DNA from 3 places in the Ruegeria sp. G7 genome. Region 1 is predicted to be linked to each of the others. Evidence: riboswitches for the same ligand, from Rfam matches in the RefSeq annotation. Region 1 holds a riboswitch; each other region holds the start of a gene.
The links. A riboswitch is a leader RNA that binds a small molecule or an ion and turns the genes downstream of it on or off. The one in region 1 is predicted to bind cobalamin.
Positions count from the first base shown of each region.

Region 2: another riboswitch for cobalamin. It lies ahead of ACR3EN_RS15300 (aromatic ring-hydroxylating oxygenase subunit alpha); the one in region 1 lies ahead of ACR3EN_RS17725 (DUF1636 family protein).
Region 3: another riboswitch for cobalamin. It lies ahead of ACR3EN_RS00645 (DUF1636 family protein); the one in region 1 lies ahead of ACR3EN_RS17725 (DUF1636 family protein).

Region 1 is NZ_JBQFIL010000002.1:204,418-210,421, forward strand. Features, by position in the region: gene ACR3EN_RS17695 (PLP-dependent cysteine synthase family protein) at 1-592, shown strand, start outside; gene ACR3EN_RS17700 (VOC family protein) at 659-1,072, opposite strand; gene ACR3EN_RS17705 (FecCD family ABC transporter permease) at 1,461-2,474, opposite strand; gene ACR3EN_RS17710 (ABC transporter substrate-binding protein) at 2,476-3,423, opposite strand; gene ACR3EN_RS17715 (hypothetical protein) at 3,440-3,688, opposite strand; gene ACR3EN_RS17720 (ATP-binding cassette domain-containing protein) at 3,636-4,223, opposite strand; gene ACR3EN_RS17725 (DUF1636 family protein) at 4,220-4,573, opposite strand; cobalamin riboswitch at 4,679-4,882, opposite strand; gene ACR3EN_RS17730 (hypothetical protein) at 5,044-5,478, shown strand; gene ACR3EN_RS17735 (MotA/TolQ/ExbB proton channel family protein) at 5,475-6,004, shown strand, end outside.
Region 2 is NZ_JBQFIL010000001.1:3,040,256-3,046,259, forward strand. Features, by position in the region: gene ACR3EN_RS15295 (FAD-binding oxidoreductase) at 1-174, opposite strand, end outside; gene ACR3EN_RS15300 (aromatic ring-hydroxylating oxygenase subunit alpha) at 179-1,405, opposite strand; cobalamin riboswitch at 1,519-1,722, opposite strand; tRNA gene ACR3EN_RS15305 (tRNA-Leu) at 2,073-2,156, shown strand; gene ACR3EN_RS15310 (YqaA family protein) at 2,419-2,997, shown strand; gene ACR3EN_RS15315 (disulfide bond formation protein B) at 2,994-3,455, shown strand; gene ACR3EN_RS15320 (HNH endonuclease) at 3,459-4,046, opposite strand; gene ACR3EN_RS15325 (pseudouridine synthase) at 4,257-4,862, shown strand; gene ACR3EN_RS15330 (VOC family protein) at 4,894-5,319, shown strand; gene ACR3EN_RS15335 (alpha/beta hydrolase) at 5,336-6,001, opposite strand; gene ACR3EN_RS15340 (DNA-3-methyladenine glycosylase family protein) at 5,998-6,004, opposite strand, start outside.
Region 3 is NZ_JBQFIL010000001.1:126,891-132,894, reverse strand. Features, by position in the region: gene cobN (cobaltochelatase subunit CobN) at 1-982, opposite strand, end outside; gene cobW (cobalamin biosynthesis protein CobW) at 986-2,041, opposite strand; gene ACR3EN_RS00645 (DUF1636 family protein) at 2,038-2,418, opposite strand; cobalamin riboswitch at 2,501-2,703, opposite strand; gene ACR3EN_RS00640 (NAD(P)-dependent oxidoreductase) at 2,849-3,805, shown strand; gene ACR3EN_RS00635 (DeoR/GlpR family DNA-binding transcription regulator) at 3,919-4,719, shown strand; tRNA gene ACR3EN_RS00630 (tRNA-Glu) at 4,756-4,830, opposite strand; tRNA gene ACR3EN_RS00625 (tRNA-Glu) at 4,852-4,926, opposite strand; gene recJ (single-stranded-DNA-specific exonuclease RecJ) at 5,036-6,004, opposite strand, start outside.

The DNA of each region.
Region 1 (6,004 bases):
CCACGCCGCCACCACCGCGCAGGAGATTCTAAGCGACTTTAGCGGTCAGCGACTGGATTACCTAGTGACTGGTTACGGTACCGGCGGCACCGTGACCGGCGTTGCCCGTGTCCTGCGCAAAGAGCGGCCTGAGACGAAAATCATCCTCTCAGAGCCTGCGAATGCGCAGTTGATCGGCAGCAAAATTGCCACGGAACGCGGGGCGGACGGCGCGCCACTTGCCAGCCACCCGGCATTTGAACCCCACCCGATCCAAGGCTGGACTCCAGATTTCATCCCCGCCGTTTTGCAGGAAGCAATCGACAATGCCTATTTCGACGAACTGATCCCGGTGGCTGGTTCAAAAGGTGTTGAATGGGCCAGAGCACTGGCCAGCAAAGAAGGTATCCTGACCGGTATTTCCGGGGGTTCCACCTTTGCCATCGCCATCGAGATTGCTGAACGGGCCGAACCCGGTGCGCATATTCTGTGCATGTTGCCCGATACCGGCGAACGATACCTGAGCACGCCGTTGTTCGAAGGAATAGCCGAAGAAATGACCGAGGAAGAAATCGCAATCTCGAACTCGACCCCCGGCTATCAAATGTCCTGAGGCAAGCCTTGCTTGCGGGTATGTTCGCGGTCGGTGCGGCGTTTAAATCAGCCCGAAGCAGGATCGCTATACAGCCTGATGGACCTCGATAATGTTACCTTCAGGGTCATGAAAAAAGATCTGATGCCATTCTTTGGCAAAGGCGGTCCCATAATCGGAATACGGAATTCCATTGGCTTCGAGCACAGTCTTGAAGGCTGCGATATCATCTGTCCGAAACGCGATATGGCCGCGCTCGACCGGGTTGATCGCTTCACCATGTTTAAAGGCCAGATCCAGATTCCGCTCGGCTAGGTGCATCTGCATCGCACCATCCGTGGCGAAACGAATTTTGCCATCATAACCCTTCTCATCCGTGGCCTCCGGGCGTGGAAAGTTCTCGATAGGAATGTTATCCAGGCCCAGCACGTCTGTATAAAAACGATGCAATCGTTCGATATCGTCCGAGACATAGTTGATGTGATGGAATTCGAGTTTCATAGCAGTAGCTTCCACTTGATTTTCAGGGGAAAGAAACCCGATGAACCCTTCTCTGGCAACCCTCAGGCTGGCAAGTGTAGTAACACCGAAGCTTCATCATGCTGGCCAAGTCTGGATCACAGCATAGTGTAGAATTGCCGAAGGTTCAGGGCATCCGGTTCGCGCCGGAGATGTGGAATGGCAAATGCCGCCTGAGCCGTTGCGTCCCCTCTTGTTCCGGAACCCCGCCTATATGGCCTTGAACACAAGTTCGAACATCTGCGCGAATTGGGGTGCAATCAGTCCACCTTAGCGTGGCGGCGTCTCAATGCGTCGGACCGTGCGAATTGCCTGCTGGGCTGTTGCGGGCGTCTGGTCGCCGCACGACAGGTCTTAGGTGCTGAACCGTTTAACGCCGGGTGCGCGCGGTTCTGAATAGCAGCAGAAACACGAAAACCGATCCGATTGAGGTGGTGACAATGCCCACCGGCAATTCCTGTGGCGCCAGCAGCAATCTGCTCAGGATATCTGACCCTGTCAGCAAGGCTGCTCCCACGATCGCGGCAGTCGGCAGCAAATGGCGATGCAAAGGCCCGGCAATGCCGCGTGCGATGTGGGGCACCATCAAGCCGACAAAACCGATCACCCCGGCGACCGAGACAAAAACAGCCGTCGCAAGCGCCGCAACGAAGAACATGCTGAATCGCAGACCCTGCACCGGGACACCCAGAGTGCTTGCTGTCAGATCTCCAGTCAGCAATGCATCAAGCCAACGGCTGCGATAAAGCGAATAGCTTAAGATCAAAAGCAGGCCCACACACACCAATGGGAAGGTTTCCCATCGGGCCAGGCCCAGCCCACCGAGCATCCAGAAGATCACCGAATGCGCGGCCCGGTTGTCGCCGGCAAAGATCAGGTAATTGGTGATGGCCGAAAACAGAAAGGATACCGCAAGCCCCGCCAAAATCAGCTTTTCTGGTGCACTGGTTTTCAACCCATGCACCAGCGCCAAAACGATCCCCGAGGCGACAAGACCGCCGCAGAACGCGGCGAGCGGCAACGTCCAGAACCCCAGAATATCTCCGGTAACGGTAATCACGAATACCGCGCCTGCTGCCGCGCCCGAGGACAGACCAAACAGGAAGGGGTCGGCCAGATCGTTGCGCGTTGTCGTTTGCAGTACCACGCCAACTATCCCAAGCCCTGCACCAATCACTGCCGCAAACAAGGCGCGTGGCAGGCGCAGGTCAAAGACGATGCGGTGCATCGGAGACATCTCGCCACCCACCAACCCGGTGCCAAGCAGCACAGCCTCGACCGTTTCGGAGACCGGAATCGAAGTCGTGCCATAGATGGTCGACACCAGCAAAAGGGCGGTCAGAACGACCGCCCCCAGCAACAGCGTGAGGCCCAATCGGCCCATATCAGTTGAGGCCTGGATGCATGGCCTCGGCCATTTTCGAAATTGCCGCGATATTAGCGGGTCCGGGGGTCAGCTCCTCATAGCGAAGACCAATCCAGCGCTGGTCCTTGACCGCGTCGGTTTGCGACATCACCGGATGTTCCTGCAGGAATTTGAAGGTATCCGCCGCGCCATTGCCGGTCTGATAGTCGAGCAGCACAAGGAATTCGGGGTTCGAAGCGGCAACCGTCTCCCACGAGGTACGACCCCAGCTCGTGTCCATGTCATGGGTGACATTCTGACCGCCTGCCGCCGCAATCATCGCGTCGGGGATCGCGAATTTACCCGCCGTAAACGGAGCATCCGCCGGACCATCCAGCAGGAAGACACGCGGCTTGGCCAGATCGGCAGTCTTGGCTTTGATCGACGAGAGCTCATCTTTCCAGCCAGAAACCAGTGCCTCGGCTTTGTCTTCGACCTGCATGACCTTGCCAAGTCGCAGGACGTCGTCGAACAGCAGGTTCATGCTGGCTTCGGGGCGGTCTTTATCCAGATGCACGCAGCTTTCGGTCAGGATCATGGTCTTGATCCCGAACGGTTCCAGCGTGTCAGGCGTGACATCACCGCCGGGCTTCATGCCATAATACCAACCCGCGAAATACAAATCCGGCTCGACCGCTACAAGGGTCTCGACGGTCGGGTATTTCGGTGCAAGCTCGGGGATGTCGCCGCGTAATTTATCGAACTCGGGGCTTGTCTTGTACCAGCCGGTGATGCCGGTCAGGCCGACGATCCTGTCCTGCAAACCCAGGGCGAAAGCCATGTCGGTCATGTTCATGTCATGCACAACCAGACGCTCGGGGGGCGCATCAAAGACCAGCGGTTCGCCGCAATTGTCGACGGTTATCCCTTGCGCGGCAGCGCCGCTTGCCATGGCAGCAATAAACACCGCGGGCCAGATTGGTTTCACGAATAATCTCCTGAGTTTAAGTGGGAACTGTTGTTCTTCGGATGTCCAGTACCGGAATGACGCGCCCTTCGTGGTGAAAACACAGATAGTCGACACCAAAGGTTTCGCGTACCCGCTCTCCGGTCAGCACCTCATCAACCGGGCCAAATCCCGTCAGCCGCGTGGATTTCATCAACGCGACATGGGTCGCGAATTCGGGGATCATGACCAGATCATGCACGATCATGACCACCGTAATCCCCAGATCCGCAACCAGAGACAGCATGCGCCCTTTCGCATCGGGGTCCAGATGGTTCGTCGGCTCGTCCAGAAACAGAAGCGACGGGTTCTGGGCCAGCGCGCGCGATGTGAGCCCGCTGTCGCTCACCACCGGAAAGCTGCGCCATCCGCTTTTGCGCAAGAGGCGCGAGGCCAGTCAGATTCAGAATCCGGTCCAGCTCTTGCTGGTGCGCACGTGCGGAGCGGTCGGTAAGGATCGGTATCTGGCCCAGAGCCACGTAATCGCGAAGCGACAGACGCCCATCTGGCATCTCTTGCTGGCCGACCACGGCGATAACACGCGCCCGTTCGTTGGCTGAGAACTGCTTGAGGCTTCGCCCATTGATCTGAACATCGCCCAGAGACAGCCCTTCGGCACCGCAAAGCAGATTGAGCAAGGTGGTTTTACCCGCGCCGTTCGGGCCAGCAATCGCCAGAATCGAGCCTTCGGTCAGCTCAAAACTGACATTCTGCAGCAGCACATCGCCATTTAGCGCATAGTATTCGAGGTTCGAGGCAACAAGGAACGGCTGGGGTGTCATAGCGGTACCTGCTGACCAATCGGCGGCATCCGCGATAGGGTCTTAGCGGATAGTGCACCGGGCCGCTCGGTCGCTTTGGTCCAGCCATTCGCGCTTTGTTGGTACTGAAGGGCAAACTCGGCCAATGCGTCAATCTCGGCCGGGGTCTGGATATCACCAAACAGATATTGCGCCTTGCCTACAGCCTGAAAGCCCACAGTCGTCGGGTGCGCACACCCGGCCATGCAATCAACGCCGCGGATCGCAAAGCCCTCGGGCAATCGGGGTGCAAGGGACTCTTGTATTGCCGACAAGGTCTGCGCGCCGGAACAGGTGGCGCAGATCAGCACAAAATGATCAGGAGTCTTCACACACGCGCCCTCTGCCTCTGCCCAGATGCATCGGGAAGGTGCCAAATATGTCAACACGTGTCAGACGTGCCATCAAAGCCTCCTTCCAGGACGCCCCGTCCCGGGTTGGTTGAACATCTGATGGCAGGTCTCCTGACTCGCGGGTCTCGGCTTGGCCATCCTTCCCGGCCGAAAAGGCCAGTGGTTGCTTGGCTTTGCTCGCCGCTTACAGTTGCGGGGGCAGTTACGGGTTTGACCGAAGCGGGCCGCACCGTATTCCCTTTTCATCCCGCGGCCATAGCCTTGGGAACCATCGCAGGACTCAGTGCCTTAGAACAATGGATGGGTCAATATGAAAGTTACCGGGCGTGAGCGGTCGAACGCGCACAATCCCCTTGCCCGCCCTTTCGTGTCCCAGCTGGATTGGATAAGAGGGATCAACCCCTGCATGATGCGCAGGACAGGGTTTCCATCCAATCAGGAGCCAGCCCATGCCTTTTTCCCGCCTCGCTCTGGCCGCAGCCATCGCCATCGCGTCACCCGTTCCGACCCTTGCGCAAGCTGCTGATGAGCGCGCCGCGCCCTTATCGCTCGAGTTGAATACGGTGCAGGAGGTGAACGGCGCCTGCCGTCTGACCTTTGTTGTGCACAATCAAACCGAAAGCGAAATCGAGAAAGCTGCGTTCGAAACCGTCATTTTCGACAAGTCCGGCGGCGTGGTCACGCTGTCGCTGTTTGACTTTCGCGACCTGCCGCGCGACCGGCCGCGGGTGCGTCAGTTCAGCCTGCCTGATCTCGATTGCACCTCGATCCGTCGTGTCCTGATCAATGGCGCAAACAGCTGCGTTGTCAGCGGCTCGGAAAGCGATATCTGTGCAACAGAGTTGAACCTGACCAGCCGGATCGATGTGGAGCTCTTAGGATGAATGCACTTGAGGCCCTGCGCCAGATCGTAGCCCTCGGAGGGCCGGTTGTGGCCATTCTGATCGTCATGTCCGTGCTGGCGCTGGCTGTGACGCTTTACAAGCTGTGGCAATTCACGGTGACCGGTGTTGGGCGGCATCGCGTTCTCACGCAGGCGCTGAACGCATGGGATGCAGGTGATCATCAGACAGCCCGGGCCCGTCTAGCCAAAAGCCACAGCTATCTGGCCCCGTTGGTTGGCGCCGCCATGGATGCGCCGGACTTGCCCGGACTGGATGATCGCCTTGACGCCGAGGCCGGTCTGGCCTTGGCCGGGTTGGAGCGCGGCTTTCGGCTGCTCGATACGGTCGCCCAGCTTGCGCCCCTACTGGGGCTTTTCGGCACGGTTCTGGGGATGATCGAAGCGTTCCAAAGCTTGCAGCAGGCCGGCAGTTCGGTTGATCCATCCCTGCTGGCAGGCGGCATCTGGGTGGCGCTGATCACCACTGCGGTAGGGCTTGCGGTTGCCATGCCGACGTCGATGATACT
Region 2 (6,004 bases), on a different contig from region 1:
ACCCGGAGCGGGAATCTCAAGCGTCAGAAACTGGCCGGGTTGATAAGCGAACATCGCGCCCGAGGGGGCCCGAAAGGTAAAGCTGGCTGTGTTCGGCATTTCGGGTACCACCGAGACGCATTCCAGCGTCTCATCATCCTGCCAGAGCGTGGCCATTGGGCTAAGATCATTCATGGCGTCACTCCGCAGCGATGGTTTCGGGGCTCAGACGTGCTGACAGGGTCCTGCAGTACCAGTCGGTGAACTGCAGCACGCCCGATTCCTGAGTGTCCGAATACGGGCCAGGTACATAGGCCGGGCTGTTGATGCCCTGCTGATTGTCCTCGACCACGCGACGATCTTCATCATTGGTGGCGATCCAGACCTCGGTCAGCCGCTTGATGTCGTAATCCAGCCCTTCCACGGCATCTTTGTGAACCAGCCATTTTGTAGTGACCTCGGATTCGGTCGCGCTGACGGGGGTGACGCGGAAGACGATCGAATGATCCGGCAGGAAGTGATTCCACGTCGTCGGGTAATGAAACTGTAGCAACGCTCCGGCATCGGCAAACGGAACCCGGCCCAGCCAGCGCCGCACAGCTGCCTTGCCATCCATGGTATAGCTTTCGGCCCCCTCTTTCAGCGGCATCCGCGCCACCCGAAACTGGCCATCGGTGCTCAGATGAAAGTTCGACGGCACCCCGGCGGCCTCGCACCGGTCGAAATGTGCCTGCAGATGTGCAGGCGTTTCACCGCCTTCGCCGATGCCGGTCACGCTGGGATCGTCAGGATAAGTGCGGCAAAGCGCAGGATGATTACCACCGCAGTGATAACATTCTCGGTTGTTCTCCCAGACCAGCTTCCAGTTCCCGTTCTCGATGATCGAGCTTTCATAGGCCACCTTGGCGTTGCCAAGATCATGCGGTTCAAGATAAGGCCGCGCCACATCGGCAAAGGCGTTGAAATCAGGCGCGTCCTCCGCAAGACAGATATAAACAAGCCCCGCCAATTCACGGCAATGCACGGACTTCAGACCGTGCTGCTTGGGGTCGAAATCAGGCCCCATATCGCGCGCCCACAGAAGCGATCCGTCCAGTTCATAGGTCCATTGGTGATACGGGCAGACCAGCTTGGGCGCGTTCCCCTTTGCGGCCTTGCAGATGATCGAGCCCCGATGCCGGCAGGTGTTGTGAAATGCACGAATCTGGTTGTCTGTGCCGCGCACGATGATCACGCGATATGCACCGATGGTATAGGTGACGTAATCACCCGACTTCACCAATTCGCAGGCCGGTATGGCAAACAGCCATTCGCGATAGTGGATGGCTTCCAGATCAGCCTGAAAAATAGCGGGATCGGTATAGAATGGCTGCTCAAGCGCATAGGCCGGGTTCCGGCGCGCCAACAGGCTTTGAATACTGCTCACTTATGGCTCTCCTGCCGCACGCCGCGGCACTGCTTGGGCAGATGGCAACAGGAGGCCCGCCCGGAAGCGTACGAGGATCACGCCCGGCAACAGCGCCCCCACCGCCACCCGCGGTTTGACATATCCACGAGGCTGGTTTCCGGACTTCGAAGGGGCTCGCGCCCGGTTTCGGCACCTTCCCGGGATCCTCGTCCCAGTGGTTGATCGCCGAACCCGACCTTCGTTACCGTTGCGGGGGCAGTGCCGGATTTGCACCGGCTTCCCAATTCTCCGCTGTCCGAGAATCAAACAGCGGCACCTCGTAGCGGCAAGATAAATTTACACCGCATCACCGCTGAAAGGCTTGCGACATTTCCCGTTCCAAAACAGACACCGCCCTGAATTCGCTGCCGCAAGAGCGAGGCTGTCCTCGGTTTGTTTTTGTTCTTCAATGGGTCAGATCGTCATCATGCAAGCGCAAAAACCCTGCGCTTTAATCGGGGCCGCGCGAGGTCAAGCTTGTCTCTCGGCGGCGGAACCAACACTGCGCCTTTCGAATGGTGCCGCTTAGCGGCGGGATCGATCATCGAACGCACCGTCTTATCGGTGGACGAAATCGCATCGACACATTTAGCGGCGATCACCCTGTTGACGACCCCCGGCAGGTCGCCTAAACGAGAACTCAAGGGCCCTTCTGGTGGAACGGTAGACACGAAGCATTCAAAATGCTTTGCCTCACGGCGTCCCGGTTCGAATCCGGGGAAGGGCACCATTCATCTCCACGACAACACGCATCGTTTCCACAAACTGGTCTGTCGCGTAACACTGCGGCTTTGCCCATCACCCCGTTTGCCCGAAATGCGCCATACCGGGCGCATGCTCCCGGGCGCGCCGCAAACACCGCGTGGGTGTGATCATGCGGCGGTATCAAGTGAAAAACCGCTATCGCGCGAAATGAGGCGACCACAGAGGTTGACCCCTCGACATGCGCATGGTTTGGCTTGGCGCAACACTTGCCGGGATATTTGTATCATATGTTGCGATCACTTTATGACTGGACCATTCGTCTGGCCGAGCACCCCCATGCGCTTTGGGCGCTGGCCGTTGTTGCCTTTATTGAAAGCTCATTTTTTCCGATCCCGCCCGATGTTCTGATGATCCCGATGATCCTTGCACGACCATCGCGGGCGTGGCTGATCGCATCCGTCGCGCTGGTGGCCTCGGTATTGGGTGGGATTTTGGGCTATGCAATCGGCGCGTTTTTCTACGAGAGCCTTGGCCAACCCGTATTGGAAGCAATGGGCAAAGCGCATGCGATGGAAGAATTCAACACGCGCTTTAATGACTTCGGCTTTTGGGCCGTGCTTGCGGCCGGCGTTACGCCATTTCCCTACAAAGTCATCACAATCATGTCCGGATGGACCGGGATGCCGCTGGGTACCTTCATTGCAACATCAATCCTGGCCCGCGCGCTGCGGTTCTTCTTGGTCGCCGGGCTGCTTTGGAAATTTGGCGAACCGATCCGGGACTTCATCGAAAAACGTCTGGGCCTGATGTTCACCCTGTTCATCATCCTGCTATTTGGCGGGTTTCTGGTGGTGAGATACCTATGACACGAAACGCCCTGATCTTACTGGCAGCTTCCGGGTCGGCCGCCCTGCTTTTGGGGGCCTGGGCATTTCAGTATCTCGGCGGGCTGGCACCTTGCACAATGTGCATCTGGCAACGCTATCCGCATGGCGCGGCGGTGATCCTGGGCGTATTGGCGCTGGCGTGGCCCGGGGCCCGCGCCCTGCCCTTGCTCGGGGCGCTTGCTGCGGCGACCACCGCCGGGATCGGCTTTTTTCATGCCGGCGTCGAAAAAGGCTGGTGGGAGGGGCCCACGACCTGCACATCCGGCCCCATCGGCGGGCTGAGCGCCGAAGAATTACTGGATCAGATCATGTCCGCCCCGCTGGTGCGTTGTGACGATATCGCGTGGGAAATGCTGGGGGTGTCCATGGCTGGCTGGAATGGCGTGCTCTCTAGCGTATTGGTTCTGATCTGGCTCGCCGCATGGCGGGCGCGCTAGGCGCTACTGCTGATCCAGTTCCGCGTCCCAGTACAAGAAATCGATCCAGCTTTCGTGCAGATGATTGGGCGGGAATTTGCGGCCAATGTTACGCAATGCCTCGGCATCGGGCTGACGCGGTGGCTTGTTCAGCGACATTCTGGCCTGACGCAAGGATTTCGATCCCTTGCGCAGGTTACACGGGCTGCAAGCCGCAACCACGTTCTGCCAGCTTGTAACCCCGCCTGCCGCACGCGGCACCACATGGTCAAAGGTCAGATTTTCGCGACTGCCGCAGTACTGACATTTGAATTCGTCCCGCAAAAATAAATTAAAGCGCGTGAAGGCCACGCGCTTTCTGGGTTTTACATAGTCTTTCAGAACAACGACCGAGGGTATTCGGATCTCGGTACTGGGGCTTCGGACAACTTCGTCGTATTCGGCAACGATATCGACCCTGTCCAGCCAAGCCGCCTTTATTGCCTCCTGCCAGGGCCACAAGGACAAGGGATAATAGGACAACGGCCGGTAATCGGCGTTCAAAACCAATGCCGGATGATGCTTGAGCGCACCGGTTTCCCTGACAAATTCGGCCCTGAAGTCTCCGTCCATATTGAATCGCTCCTCGCTCTGCTCTGCCCGTTTGTGACATCAGAGCGGGGAACACCCGCCCCGGCCTTACGCTGACTATATCTCGTGTTAAATCTCTGACAAGTGCCGAGTTCACACAACATCTCGGGTATTCGTTATGCCGAATCCGTAACAGATAAGTGACACTTATCCACAGGTTGCGCTGATGTGGCGCGGACGCTATGGCGGGGCATGTCCTGGTTCATTCGTTTCAACAAACCCTATGACGTGCTGCCGCAGTTCACGGACCGCGCCAATGCGGACTCGCCCCGCAGCACGCTGTCGGATTTCATCGACCTGCCCGGCGTCTATCCTGCCGGTCGTCTGGATCGCGACAGCGAGGGGCTGATGCTATTGACCGATCAGGGGCGTCTGCAGGCGCAGATATCCGACCCCAAGCACAAAATGACCAAGACTTATTGGGTTCAGGTCGAAGGGCTTCCCGATGCGGCGGCGCTGACTGCGCTGCGCCAGGGCGTCGAACTGAAAGACGGCCTGACCCGGCCCGCCAAGGCGCGCCTGATTGACGAACCCGAGGACCTCTGGCCGCGTACCCCACCGATCCGGGTGCGCCAGACCGTGCCGGACTGCTGGCTTGAACTGACACTCCGCGAGGGTCGCAACCGTCAGGTACGCCGGATGACGGCAGCCGTCGGCCACCCGACCCTGCGTCTGATCCGCGCCCGCATCGGAGACTGGTCGCTCGACGGGCTTGCGCCCGGACAGTGGGACAGCCTGCCCATGCCCACCCTGAGCGTGGCACCACAGCGCAAACGCGACCGCCGCCTGCGTCGGTGACAAAAACCGCGCGATGTGATAGGCTTAAGGGATGAAGGTGACACCAGACATCCCGGCCCCATCGGCCATTCTGGAAGCCGCGCTTTATGTCGATGATCTGGACGCGGCCGAAGACTTCTATGGCCAGATACTGGGCCTTGAGAAAATCCAGCGCGTGACCGATCGCCATGTGTTCTATCGGGTCGGTGGGTCGGTTCTGCTGCTGTTCAACGCCGATGAGACCGAGAAACCACCCGGCAACCCCGACCTGCCCGTCCCGCCGCATGGCGCACGCGGACCGGGCCATGTCTGCCTTGTACTCAGCCGCGATGACATCGCCGTAATGCGCAAGCACCTGCTGGACTGGAACGTTCCGCTGGATACCGAGTTCGACTGGCCCAACGGGGCCCGCTCACTTTACGTCCGCGACCCTGCAGGAAATTCGATTGAATTCGCCGAGGCGCATCTGTGGGGCTAAGACCCCACGACTAAGCTCAGAGGCTCAGCTTGTCGCGCATGAACGCCAAAGCAACGCTCAGACCATCCGGAGCAATGCCATGGCCCGTGCCCTTCATGACATGGGCATAGACCTCTTTGAACCCGGCACTCTGCAAGGCTTCGGCTGCTTCGGGCAGCGATTGCGGCGGCACAACATCGTCGGCGTCGCCATGCACCAGCAGAACGGGCATCCGGCTGACCACCTCATCCGGCAGCAAATCCGGCTCCAGCAGTCGTCCCGAGAAGGCGACGATCCCGGCCACCGGGTCTTCACGACGCGGGGCGACGTGCAGGCTCATCATGGTGCCTTGGCTGAAGCCAAACAGAACGACCTGCTCGGGCAGAACATCCTCATCCACCATCAGCGCGTCCAGAAAGGCGTTGAAATCCTCAACCGCCATTTCCATCCCGCGCCGGGCCTCTTCCTCGGACGAGCCATCGATCCACGGGATCGGGAACCACTGAAAACCGTTGGGCATGCCGGCAATCTGCTCGGGCGCATCGGGGGCCACGAACAGCGTATCCGGCAGGTGTTCCCCCAGCGGATCAGCCAGACCCAGCAGGTCGGCACCGTTCGCACCATAGCCATGCACAAACACCACGACCGAGCGTGTATCCCCCGAGACCGGCTCTTTCCTCAGCGCATTCAAAACCCGTGTCATCTG
Region 3 (6,004 bases), on a different contig from region 1:
CTGCCGAAATCCGCCCGTCCACCTCGGGCAGCACCACATGCATGGCAAGGTCGGCGGGGGACAGGCCGCGTTCCGCCTCGGCCCAGGCTTTGCGGCGCGAAGTGGCAAGGGCGACCTGGAACACCGGTACATTGGCAGCGTCCAGAGGGGATGTGCCCGACGCGCCTTTCCCCGAAAAGGAGGTTGCGTTGATGATCGCCGAGGGGGTCAGCGCCACGACCTGTTCGCGTAGCCAATCGGCGGCTGCGGGCGCTTTCAACGAGGGGGCGAACAGGCCCAAGGCCTCATACCCCCGCGCGCGCAGGCTGCGTATCAAGGCTGCGACCGGGGCGGTGTCGGCAGAGGTCAGATAGGCGCGGTAGAACGTCACGAGGATGCGTTTGGCATCGCCGGAGAACGCTGTGTCCACCGGGATCACACCGCGATCCGGGCACCAGGCGCCGCATTCGGGGATCGTTTTGGCCCCCATTACCGGCCCGGCATAGAGACCCGCCGCCAGCGCCATTTGCGCCAGCGCTGCTTGTGCCGCGACTTCACCGCCTGTGTCGCAGAGATGTGCCAAACGGCGGAGGGTCGAGACAGGCAAGGTGGAATAGTCGTCCAGCCGCGTGTCTTCGCGCCCATCGGCAGGCAGGACGGCCAGGGCAATTCCTTTGGCCTGCGCAAGCGCCAGAACCTGCTGCAGCCCGTAGGCCCAATAGGGCACCCCGCCGATCAGGCGGATCAGGATGCCCTTCGCGCCCTCCAATGTCTGTTCGACATAGGTGTCGACGGACAGGGGGTGTTTCAGCGCCGTCAGATTGGCCAGCCGCAGGGTCGGCATGCGCCCATCGGGACCGCCGCCACGATGCCAGCCTGCCGCGAAAGCGCCGAGGTCGCTGTCGGAAAAGGACAGCACCACCAGATCCGCCGGGCTCTGGCCCAGATCGGTCGGGGTCTCGGTTTCTTCGAGCCCGTGGCTTTCGCGGAAGACGACGTGCATGGCTTACTCGGCGGCCTCGGCCACACCCACGAGGATGTCGCGGATTTCGGCTTCCTTGATGTCGTCATGCTCGGCAATGACCACAAGGCGCGAGCGGCGGTCTTCGCCGGGCTCCCAAGGACGGTCGTACTGATGACGTACACGCGCACCCACGGCCTGTACCAACAGGCGCATCGGTTTGCCCTGAACGGCGGCATAGCCTTTGACGCGCAGGATGTTCAGTTCCTTGGCCAGACGTTCGATCTTGGCAACCAGATCCAGCGGGTCAGACTGTTCCGGCAACTCGACGATGATGCTTTCGAAATCGTCATGCTCATGATCGTGGTGGCCGTCGTGATGCGAGGGACGTGCGTCCATGTCATCCTCGGCGGCGGCTTCAAGACCCAGCACGACGCGGACGTCAACGGCACCTTCGGCGACCTCAACCACGGGCAACGGGCGCGGGGCTTCGGCGGCGATAATCTCGCGTGCCTTGGCGACACCTTCGGGACCGGCCAGATCGGGCTTGGTCAGCAGGATGATATCGGCGCAGGAAATCTGATCCTCGAACACTTCGGACAGGGGCGTTTCGTGGTCAATCGAGTCATCGGCCATGCGCTGGGCGTCCACCGCCTCGACATTGGGCGCGAAGCGACCTGCGGCCACGGCTTCGGCATCGGCCAGAGCGATCACGCCATCGACGGTGATTTTCGAACGGATATCGGGCCAGTCGAAGGCTTTCAGCAGCGGTTTGGGCAGGGCGAGGCCAGAGGTTTCAATCAGGATGTGATCGGGGCGCGGCTCCAGCGCCATCAGGGCCTCGATCGTGGGGATGAAATCGTCGGCCACGGTGCAGCAGATGCAACCGTTCGCCAGTTCCATGATGTTTTCCGCCGGGCAATCGGGGATGGCGCAGGATTTCAGGATGTCGCCATCGACGCCCACATCTCCGAATTCGTTGACCACAACAGCCAGACGCTTGCCCTGCGGGTTCTGCATCAGATGGCGCACCAGCGTCGTCTTCCCCGAACCCAGAAAGCCGGTGATCACGGTGACGGGGAGTTTTTCGAGATTGCTCATTTCAGGGCTCCAATCGGGGGAATGCGGGCCGCACAGTTTTTGCGGAAATGTTCAGGGCGTTCGCGCCATTTGACCAGACCGTCCTCGGTCGCGAGGTACTTGGTGGCGCCGTCAACGATCACGTCGACATGGTCGGTTTCGTTCAGGTGTTCGTACACGAAGGTCCAACGATCCGGTCCGCCACGCAGGACGATGGAACAACCCTCGTCACAGTTCGACAGGCATTCGACGGCTTTCAGGGTGATCCCGTCGGGCAGGTCGGCCTGTTCCAGAGCCTTGTGCAACAAGGTGCCGGGGCGTTGCGCATCGTCCTCGACGGGCAGCCCGCGACGGCAGGTGGTACAAACCAGCAATTCGACCGGAGCGGTCTCGGTCATGTCTCTCATCCCCCAAATCCTCTTCGTGGGGGACGGGGTTTCATGCGGGTCCATTGACCCGACACCGGAACACCCCGTCCGGTTTCATCTTCGGGCGCTGGCAGGTCTCCCGGCTTGCGGATGTCAGAGGCGTCCTCTGTCGGATGTCCCGCCTTCCCGGCATTCGCCAGTGGCTTGGGCACCCTCTCCGGTCACGGTCGCGGGGGCGGCTGCGTTTGACGGATGATCCGCTGACGCATTCCCTTTTCATCTGCTGTCGCAGACACCAACGAAAGGGACATGCGGCAGGGTTGCCCCGCTTGTCAAGCGCAACACGCTGATCCGTGATCACGCGGGTAAAAAGCGACCTGTCCGGGTCGCTGGGCGGCATGATCCGGTTGGGCCGACATGCTGGCATGGTTTGCAAAACGCGAACAGGAGGATGCGGCGCATGAAAGTAGGGTTTATCGGGCTGGGCAATGTGGGGGGCAAGCTGTCAGGATCGCTGCTGCGCAACGGGATTGATCTGACGGTGCATGATCTGAACCCCGATCTGGTGGCCGCGTTTGTCACGCAGTGGGCCAAAGCGGCTGAAAGCCCGGCCCAACTGATGCGCGATTGCGATGCGGTGATCACCTGCCTGCCGTCGCCCGCCGCCTCGGATGCGGTGATGCAAGAGATGCTGCCCGAGGTCACTCCCGGCAAAATCTGGATGGAAATGTCGACCACCGACGAAGCCGAGGTCAAACGCCTTGGCGCGATGGTGATCGAGCGGGGCGGGGCTGCGGTGGATTGCCCGGTTTCAGGCGGCTGCCATCGGGCCGCGACGGGCAATATCTCGATCTTCGCGGGCTGTGATCGCGAGACGTTCGAGCGTATCCTTCCCTTCCTGACGACCATGGGGCGACGCATCCTGCATACGGGCGAACTGGGCTCGGCGTCGGTGCTGAAAGTGCTGACCAATTATCTGGCCACTGCCAACCTGATCACCTGCGCCGAGGCTTTGGTGACCGCAAAGGCCGCCGGGATGGACCTTGGCACCACCTATGAGGCGATCAAGATTTCCTCGGGGACATCCTTTGTGCATGAGACGGAAAGTCAGGTCATCCTGAACGGCTCGCGCGATATTTCGTTCACCATGGATCTGGTGAGAAAGGATATCGGCCTGTTTCAGGAGGTCGCCGACCGCGCCGGAGTGCCGCTTGAGATCAACCCGTTGATGATCAAGATTTTCGAAGACGGGATCGCGCGCTATGGCGAGCGCGAGCTGTCGCCGAATATCATCAAACGGCTTGAGGACGCGACGGGGCTTGAAATTCAGGCCCCGGGCTTCCCGCCCGAGATGCAGGACGATGAACCCGAAGAACCGGGCTATGAGGTCGTCCCCCAGAACCGCAGGGTATCATAGACACGTTTGCATCAGGCGCGACCGGTCTGCGGGCTGCAGCACGTGTTTCGGGTTGATTGCCGAGTGGTTTTTGTGCCTTTGTCTGGGCGAATTTGGGAAATACGGAGCGTCCAGTGAAAACCCGCACCCCGCACACCCATCGTGAGCTGGAGCTGCTTGATGTCCTCAGACGTCTTGGCGGCACGGCCCGGAACTCGGAACTGGCCAAGACGCTCGGCGTGTCCGAGGAGACCGTGCGGCGCACGATCAAGTCGCTGGCGTCTTCGGGGGCCGTCGAACGGGTGCATGGTGGTGCCTATCTGGCAGGCACACAAGGCGATCCCAGCTTCTTCCACCGCATTGCGCAGCATTCCGAGGAAAAGCGATTGATTGCCGGGCATGTGGCGGGCCTGATCCGGGACGGTATGACCGTGTTTCTGGATGTCGGATCTACCACCGCCTACGTCGCCGAGGAGTTGCGTCAGTCTGGCAATCTCACCGTCGTGACCAACTCGATCGGGGTCGGGCAGACGCTTGCCGGGACGCCGGGCAACCGTGTGCACCTGCTGGGTGGCGAACTGCAAAGCGATGAGCGCGGCGCTTTCGGCCATGTCACGCATCGGCAGGTGCAGCGCTATGCCTTCGATGTGGCCGTGCTCAGCATCGATGCGATCTCGGCGCGGCGGGGGTTCCTGTACCACAGCTCGGTCGAGGCTGATCTGGCAAGCGTTGTGGCGGGGAATGCGGATCGGCTGCTGGTGGCGGCGGCGCATTTCAAGTTTGGTGAAACCGCGCCATACGTTGGTCCCGAACCGCGCATGATCGATCAGCTTGTCACCGATCAGGCACCCGGCGGAGACGTCGCCAACGCATTGAATCAATGGGGTATTGAGGTCCAGATCGCGGTTGCAAGCGGGGTGCAGGCCGCAGGCTGACGTGGGTGTGTTCGTTGAGGCTGATCTTTGGAAAAATGGCAGCCCGTAGGGGAATCGAACCCCTCTTTCCAGGTTGAAAACCTGGCGTCCTAACCGATAGACGAACGGGCCATTTGGTTCAAACAAGCAAAATGGCAGCCCGTAGGGGAATCGAACCCCTCTTTCCAGGTTGAAAACCTGGCGTCCTAACCGATAGACGAACGGGCCACGCTGGCTTGTGGAGGGCCTTTTACGGTTTACCTTCCCCCCCCGCAAGACGAAAAACGCAAGGCTGCGCAACTTTTTTGGCCGCCTCCGCAGGGCTTTGAAACGGGTATCAGACGGCCTCTGCGGCATCCTCCAACCGCAGCTGCACGCTCTGCCGACCGCCCCAGGAATTCACCTCAAGCCGGCCCGCAAAATGGAAACGCGCCCCGCCGTGATTGGACAAACGATCCCCCAGCGGGCCATCGAAGGCCCCAAATGCGATGGCGTCCAGCCCGCCGGACATGCCATCCGACAGCGAGAGTTTCAGATGGGTCTCGCCCACGCGTTTGGCAAAGCGCACCTGCAGATCGGGCAGGGCATAGCGGGGGGCAGGGGCTCCGGCTCCGAAGGGACCCGCCTTTTCGATCTGTTCGATCAGGTGAACCGTCGCGGCCCCCGACATCAGAGCGCCGTCCAGTTTCAGATCGGCGGGGCCGCTTTGCCCTGCACCCTGTTTGGCAAGCAGTTCCGATAGCCGCGCCATCGCGGGCTCCAATTGATCACGCATTACGGTGAGTCCCGCCGCCATCTTGTGACCGCCGCCCTTGACCAGCAGCCCCTCGGCCGCCAGACGCTGGATCGAGGCACCCAGATCAACACCCGAGACCGAACGGCCCGAGCCCTTGCCCTCATCCCCATCAAACCCGATCACGATGGCGGGGCGGTTTGCGGTCTCTTTCAAGCGTGAGGCAACGATGCCCACGACGCCCGGATGCCAACCATCGCCTGCGGCCCAGACAAGTGGCGCGTCCAGCCCACGGTCTTCGGCCTGCGCTAGCGCGGCTGCGCGCACCGTGTTCTCGATCTCTCGCCGCTCCGCGTTTAGCGCGTCCAGCCGCTCGGACAAAGCTTCGGCCTCGGTCGCCGAGTCGGTGCTCAACAGCCGCGCGCCCAGATCGGCCTGACCAATGCGCCCGCCTGCATTCACGCGCGGTCCCAGCAGGAACCCCAGATGATAGCTGTTGGGCGCGGTATCCATACGCGCCACATCCGACAGCGCCACCAGCCCCGGCCTTTGCCTTTGGGCCATCACCTTCAG